Regions from separate parts of the Vibrio sp. 1F263 genome, predicted to be linked through region 2. Evidence: predicted binding sites of a transcription regulator. Region 2 holds the regulator's gene; the other holds the start of a gene.
The links. The regulator CRP, encoded in region 2, controls carbon source genes, mostly activating them, when cyclic AMP is high. The targets are predictions, from matches to a motif close to TGTGANNNNNNTCACA.

Region 1: a site for CRP is predicted at 1,961-1,976, ahead of ACED25_RS00590 (ROK family protein). Genes of this name have one in related genera too.

What each region holds. Positions count from the first base shown of each region.
Region 1 covers NZ_JBGONI010000001.1:141,898-145,541, reverse strand. Annotated here, with positions in the region: gene pyk (pyruvate kinase) at 19-1,467, opposite strand; gene ACED25_RS00590 (ROK family protein) at 2,052-3,269, shown strand; gene ACED25_RS00585 (chemotaxis protein CheV) at 3,437-3,644, shown strand, end outside.
Region 2 covers NZ_JBGONI010000011.1:16,242-19,885, forward strand. Annotated here, with positions in the region: gene ACED25_RS09755 (hydrolase) at 1-71, shown strand, start outside; gene ACED25_RS09760 (YheU family protein) at 167-379, shown strand; gene ACED25_RS09765 (phosphoribulokinase) at 457-1,326, shown strand; gene crp (cAMP-activated global transcriptional regulator CRP) at 1,568-2,200, shown strand; gene ACED25_RS09775 (DUF1338 domain-containing protein) at 2,385-3,176, opposite strand; gene astD (succinylglutamate-semialdehyde dehydrogenase) at 3,435-3,644, opposite strand, start outside.

The sequences.
Region 1 (3,644 bases), on a different contig from region 2:
TCGCCTTACGGGCAAACATTAGGTGACAGGCAAGATTCTCATACAGTTGGTTGATCCCGCCACATCCATAATGTCGCCTTGAGTGACGATAACGAGATCGCCAAACTTAAGATGCTCTTGCTCTTTTAGGCAGGTGAGCGTAGATAGGGCAATGTCAAAACTGTCTTTGGCTTCTGTCTCGAAGTAGATAGGTGTTACACCTCGGTACAAGGTGCAGCGATTAAGTGTTCCTTCGTTACGAGATAGTGCGTAGATAGGCATGTCAGCACTTAGGCGAGACATCATCAGTGCAGTACGGCCTGATTCTGTGAGAGTGACTACGCCTTTAATACCTTCCATATGGTTTGCCGAGTAGATAGTCGCCATTGAAACGGTTTCTTCGGCGGTCACAAAGGTGCGATCAATTCGGTAATTGGATTGGTTGTTAATCCCCGCCATTTTCTCAGCACCAATACACACTTCAGCCATCGATTTTACGGTTTCGACCGGGTAATCACCTGCAGCTGTTTCACCTGAAAGCATGACCGCATCTGTTCCATCAAGTACCGCATTGGCAACGTCCATGACTTCGGCACGGGTTGGCATTGGCGCTGAAATCATCGATTCCATCATTTGGGTTGCGGTGATCACCGTTCGGTTAAGCGCTCTAGCACGGCGTATAAGCTGTTTTTGTACTCCGACCAATTCAGGGTCGCCAATTTCGACTCCGAGGTCACCACGAGCCACCATGACCACATCTGAGGCCATTATGATGTCATCCATGTTCTCAACAGTGGCTACCGTCTCTGCTCGCTCTACTTTTGCTACAAGGTGAGCTTCTAAACCTGCTTCTCGTGCGAGCTGACGAGCGTAGTGCATGTCTTCGCCATTGCGTGGGAAAGACACCGCGAGGTAATCCACTTTGATTTGTGCGGCGGTGACGATGTCGCGTTTGTCTTTTTCTGTCAGCGCTTCTGCGGAAAGGCCGCCGCCTTTCTTGTTTATGCCTTTATTATTCGAGAGAGGGCCGCCAATGATGACTTCGGTATGAACGCGACAACCTTCCACTTCGGTTACTTTTAGCTGCACACGACCATCGTCGAGCAACAGGATGTCGTTAGCTGAAACGTCGTTAGGTAATTCTTTATAATCAAGACCGACCGCTTGTTGGTTGCCTTCGCCTAAACCAAGGCTACTGTCGAGAGTAAATTGGTCACCAACGGCAAGTTGGATTTTGCCATCTTTGAATGTTGACACTCGAATCTTGGGACCTTGTAAGTCACCGAGAATAGCGATCTGAGTGCCAAGTTTTTTGGCTATTGCTCGGACATTTTCTGCACGTTGTATATGGTCGTCGCTAGTGCCGTGAGAGAAGTTCATACGGACGACATTGGCACCGGCTTTGATGATCTCTTCAAGCACGTTACCTTTATCAGTAGAAGGGCCTAGCGTTGTGACGATTTTCGTTTTTCTTAATTCGGCTGTCATGAATACTCCTAGAGTGAGGCCAAGTAATCTATTAAAAGACTAGGGCGTGTTGATCTTTCGAGCTGATTTTTGCAGCGAGTTGCTGGGTATTTATACAAGGCAGAGGCTTTGATGTGTAGTTAGCCTACATGAGAAGCCGATAACGTAGTAGAAATGACCAGCAAACGCTGCCCGAAGGGTTCGGCTAAAAGCGTTTTACTCTTTGTTGAGGGAGATTTGCTTAGAATGACTAGGCTACTTCTCCCTCGCCGCGATTAAAACGCTTTTATCTCGAACAAAGTTTAACCACGAAAGGTCAACGCGCCTTAATTAAGTATATGCATTAATTGATTATTTATTGGGAGCTAGAAGGATATTTCTTTATTTGTATCCAATTATTGTATTCAGGACTCAATAACGATGTTTCATTAAGAAAATTAAGTCTCAATTTATCGATGTAGGTACTAATTTTTCTCGAACTATTTGACTAGATACACAAAGATTCATGTATATACGTGATACGGGTCACGGCGATATACCAAGTGACTTCACAATTACTTCGCAAAGTAAAAAAATTACCGCGTTGATGATTTCTGGAGCGTAAAATGTACATGGCTCAACCGGGCCATATTGATCATATCAAACAGGTCAATGCTGGTCGTGTATATAAACTAATTGACCTTAAAGGTCCTATTTCTCGTATCGATCTGTCCAAGCAAAGTGAGTTGGCCCCGGCGAGTATTACTAAAATTACCCGTGAACTCATTGAAGCTCACCTTATTCACGAAACGACGGTTCAAGAAGCCACGACTCGTGGGCGTCCTGCTGTCGGTCTGCAAACCAATAACGAAGGTTGGCAGTTTCTGTCGATGCGTCTTGGTCGCGGATACTTAACGATCGCGCTCCATGAATTGGGCGGCGATGTACTTATCGATACTAAGATTGATATTCATGAACGTGACCAAGACGATGTACTTGCGCGTCTTCTGCATGAAATTGATGAGTTTTTCCAAACTTATGCCGAGCAACTCGATAGGGTAACAAGTATTGCGGTTACGCTACCGGGGCTTGTGAATTCTGAGCAGGGGATTGTGTTGCAGATGCCACACTACAACGTTAAAAACTTAGCGTTGGGTCCTGAGATCTACAAAGAAACAGGTCTACCTGTCTTTATTGCCAATGATACCCGAGCGTGGGCATTAGCAGAGAAGCTGTTTGGTCACTCTCAAGATAACGATAACTCCGTTTTGATCTCGATTCACCACGGAGTAGGCGCAGGGATCATTCTCGACGGCCGAGTATTGCAAGGTCGCCACGGTAACATCGGTGAGCTGGGTCATATTCAGATCGATAGACAAGGCAAGCTTTGTCATTGTGGTAATCATGGCTGTTTAGAAACGGTTGCGAGTTCACAGGCTCTCCGTGAGCAAGTCAAAGAAAGACTGGCTAATGGCGAGGCATCATCACTAACGGCGTTTGAAGATGTCACAATTGAACAGATCTGCGCTGCTGCTGCTGATGGTGATCCACTGGCTGTTGAAGTGATTGAGCAGTTAGGTCGTTACTTAGGTGCCGCGATAGCGATTGTGATCAACCTGTTCAATCCTGAGAAAATTTTGATAGGTGGTGTTATCAATCAGGCTAAAAGCGTGTTGTATCCTGCGATTCAAAAGTGTATCGAAGAGCAGAGTTTATCGGTTTACCATCAAGATTTAGAGCTGGTGGAATCTCGATTCTATAAACAAGCCACCATGCCAGGTGCTGCGCTTGTTAAACAAGCTTTATATGATGGCCAATTGTTAATGAAAGTGATTGAAGGCTAACCCTTTTTTTATCGTTTTTAGCCTTCCTTTAACCCTTTCCATGCACTTAAACTATGTATAACAGCATTTGTTGTACTTAGTTTAAGCATCTGTGTATTTGCGCTTTGCTTTAACCTATCGAATTAGGCTATTGTAGCCACAGTTATTATTTGTCACTAAGGTGTTGTATGTCTGGCGTTTTAAATTCTGTTGATCAGAGAACTAAACTCGTCGGTGAAAACCGTCTGGAACTCTTGTTATTTAGCTTAAATAGTCGCCAACTATTTGCGATTAACGTATTTAAAGTGAAAGAAGTCTTAAAAGTGCCTGTACTCACTCGCTTGCCAGGCTCTCACCATCATATTACGGGTGTTGCTTCTTTACGTGGTGAATCTG
Region 2 (3,644 bases):
CACTCAAGCCAAGATTTTGGTTAGAAGAAGCATTACCCGCCTACTATGAAAGTCTACAAGATTCGGCATAATGACGAGCCTTAGTAAATAACAGTTAAAATATTACTAAGCTCACTCATTTCTACAACAATAAACCTACCCATGAACATAAAAGAGAGAAGTATTTATGATCATCCCGTGGCAAGACATTGCGCCAGAGACACTGGAAAACCTCATCAAAGAATTCGTACTGCGTGAAGGTACGGACTATGGTGACGTAGAAGTTTCACTGCAAAACAAAATTGACCAAGTGAAACATCAATTAGCCTCAGGAGAAGTGAGTATCGTGTTTTCTGAACTGCATGAAACAGTTGATATTCAAGTCACAAAACGCTTCTAAGCTGCGCTCATAAAGGAGCCGTGTTATAGTGGTAAACGATTGCTAACAAGTAAGTTACTCAAAAGACAAGGGTTGTCATGTCCGCTAAACATCCAATTATTGCGGTGACGGGTTCATCTGGAGCCGGCACCACCACTACCTCAGAAGCCTTCCGAAAAATGTTCAATATGATGGACGTGAAGGCAGCTTGGGTTGAAGGGGATAGTTTCCATCGCTTCACTCGACCAGAGATGGATGTCGAGATCCGTAAGGCGCGCGAGCAAGGTAAGCACATCAGCTACTTTGGTCCACAAGCTAACGATTTTGGTGCATTAGAAGATTTCTTCCGTCAATACGGCAATGAAGGCACGGGAAAAGTCCGTAGCTATCTGCATACCTTCGATGAAGCCGTGCCTTACAATCAAATGCCCGGCACCTTTACGCCATGGCAAGAGATCCCTGAAAACTCGGATGTGATGTTCTACGAAGGTCTTCACGGTGGCGTAGTCGATGGTGACATCAATGTTTCTCAACACGTCGATCTGCTTATCGGCATGGTACCTATCGTAAACTTGGAGTGGATCCAGAAATTCGTTCGTGACACACGCGATCGTGGTCACTCTCGCGAAGCGGTGATGGATTCTATTGTTCGCTCAATGGATGATTACCTTAACTACATTACCCCGCAGTTTTCGCGTACTCATATCAACTTTCAGCGTGTCCCTACCGTAGATACATCAAATCCACTGAATGCAAAAGGGATCCCAAGTTTAGACGAAAGCTTCGTGGTTATACGTTTGCGCGGCATCAAAAACGTCGATTTCCCTTACCTGTTGGCTATGATTGATGGCTCATTTATGTCACGTCATAACACGCTTGTGGTGCCAGGAGGCAAGATGAGTTTTGCTATGGAGCTCATTGTAAGGCCGATCCTGCAACAACTTATAGAAACCGGGAAAATAGGCTAACAAAACAACATTCTGGTTGATTACTTTTCATACCGTGATCATGTGCACAATTTTGCGTAAAAAATCGTAGCTTGGTCACGATTAAAATCAAGAAATAGTACCTGAAAAAGGATACTATTCTTAAACGAAACACAAGATAGCTTGCAGCACTCAACGAGTGCTCTTATCCTAGCTAGGTCAATTCAGGCTTAGCTAAAATATGGAAAGCGGCAAGCATACCCTGCAGAGGAAGTAAGATATTATGGTTCTAGGTAAACCCCAAACCGATCCAACATTAGAGTGGTTCCTTTCACACTGTCATATTCATAAGTACCCTTCAAAAAGTACTTTGATTCATGCTGGTGAAAAGGCAGAAACCTTGTACTACATCGTTAAAGGTTCTGTGGCAGTTCTTATCAAAGACGAAGAAGGTAAGGAAATGATTCTTTCTTACCTAAACCAAGGCGACTTCATCGGTGAGCTTGGCTTGTTCGAAGAAGACCAAGAGCGTACTGCATGGGTTCGTGCAAAATCTCCTTGTGAAGTAGCTGAGATTTCTTTCAAGAAATTCCGTCAACTTATCCAAGTGAACCCAGATATTCTAATGCGTCTTTCAGCGCAAATGGCAAACCGTCTACAAGTAACTAGCCAAAAGGTTGGTGACTTAGCGTTCCTTGACGTAACAGGTCGTATCGCTCAAACGCTACTAAACCTAGCAAAACAGCCAGATGCAATGACTCACCCTGACGGCATGCAAATCAAGATCACTCGTCAAGAGATTGGCCAGATTGTTGGTTGTTCTCGTGAGACCGTAGGTCGTATCTTGAAGATGCTAGAAGAGCAGAACCTAATTTCTGCACACGGTAAGACCATCGTGGTATACGGCACTCGTTAATCTCGATTAACTGAGCCAAAAATTTGAAAGCCACCAAATGCGAATTTGGTGGCTTTTTTGTTTTCTAAAGGTCTAAAGAACAGATGCGGGAAGCAAAGTTAGAAATCGGACTTCACTATTCTAAAGTATCTCGAAGCGAAGCGTACCCGCACCTCTAGGGCAAAGCCCGTACTCGTATCTTTCTTTAACCGTTGGTGCTTTCAAAGATCTTGTCAGCTGAAGCCGCGACAAATCCGGTATAAAGCTCACCATTGGCCATCACATAACGCTTAGCAAACTCATAAAAGCCTCCAGGAATCATCTCATTGCCTTCAACAAATGAAACTGGGACTTTGTCTGCCATAGTTGATGATTGCTCTAATAAGACCTCTGGAGAGCCTTTCACCTCACCACCTGACGCATTGATAGTGAATCCCGACTCATTCAGATAGTCATTCACGGCCTGCACTTCATCGAACTTATTTAACTGGTTCACACTCACCGTAAAGTGGTTTGCACCGTAACCATGAGCTGCGAGCCAAGAAGCGTATTCACTCTCTTTTGCTAGCACTTGGAAATCTGCGAAGCTCAAACCCCAAAGACGACCACCAAACAAGAATTCATGACCCTGAAGCTTGCTTGCGTCTACTTGCCCAACCAACTTAGCAACGATCTGTTGTAAGTCGCTTGAACACTCTTCGACCTTCAACTCACTAATGAACACTTTTGGTTGTTTTGGATCTGGATGCTCGTAATGCTTAGCCACTAGCTTCTTGCTCTCAAACAAGTAATCGCCACATGCCTTGTAACCTAACTCAAGGAAAGGCTTGGCCAGTGTTTCAATCCCCAGCGGTGCAACATTAAAAGTACGCAGTGCAATATGATCATTAATCAGGGCTTCGTCTTCTTTCAGCAAGTGATGTACTTTCTCAGCCGATGGACAAAGCCTGTGAATGTAATCATTCCATAGTGATTTAAAGAGTAGATCGGGCGTCATGGTGACTCCTTGTCAGAGGTTCTAGCAAGCTAGTAATTTGGATTAGAAAGGGAGAGGCTGGACATAGAGTCAGCAGCCATCAGCCTGTGACATACTTGTTCTATTATTATCTAGCGCCCAATCTAGGTGTCGGACGTGGGTGAAAATAGGAAGCGATAACACCGCTTCCTTATTACACAATCAATCAATGAATCTGTTACTCATGAACCTAGAGCTCATAAGCTTATGATTCATCAAGTTAAAGCTTAAGAACCAAAACTACAGCTCAATACCTGGGCTAAACGTAGTTGGCAGTTGAGTTTCACCACCTTCCATTGACGCCATTGGGTAAGCACAGTAGTCAGCCGCATAGTAAGCACTTGGGCGTAGGTTGCCTGAAGCACCCGGGCCACCAAATGGTGCATCACCACTTGCACCTGTTAGCTGGCGATTACGGTTAACAATACCCGCACGGATATGGTCAACGAA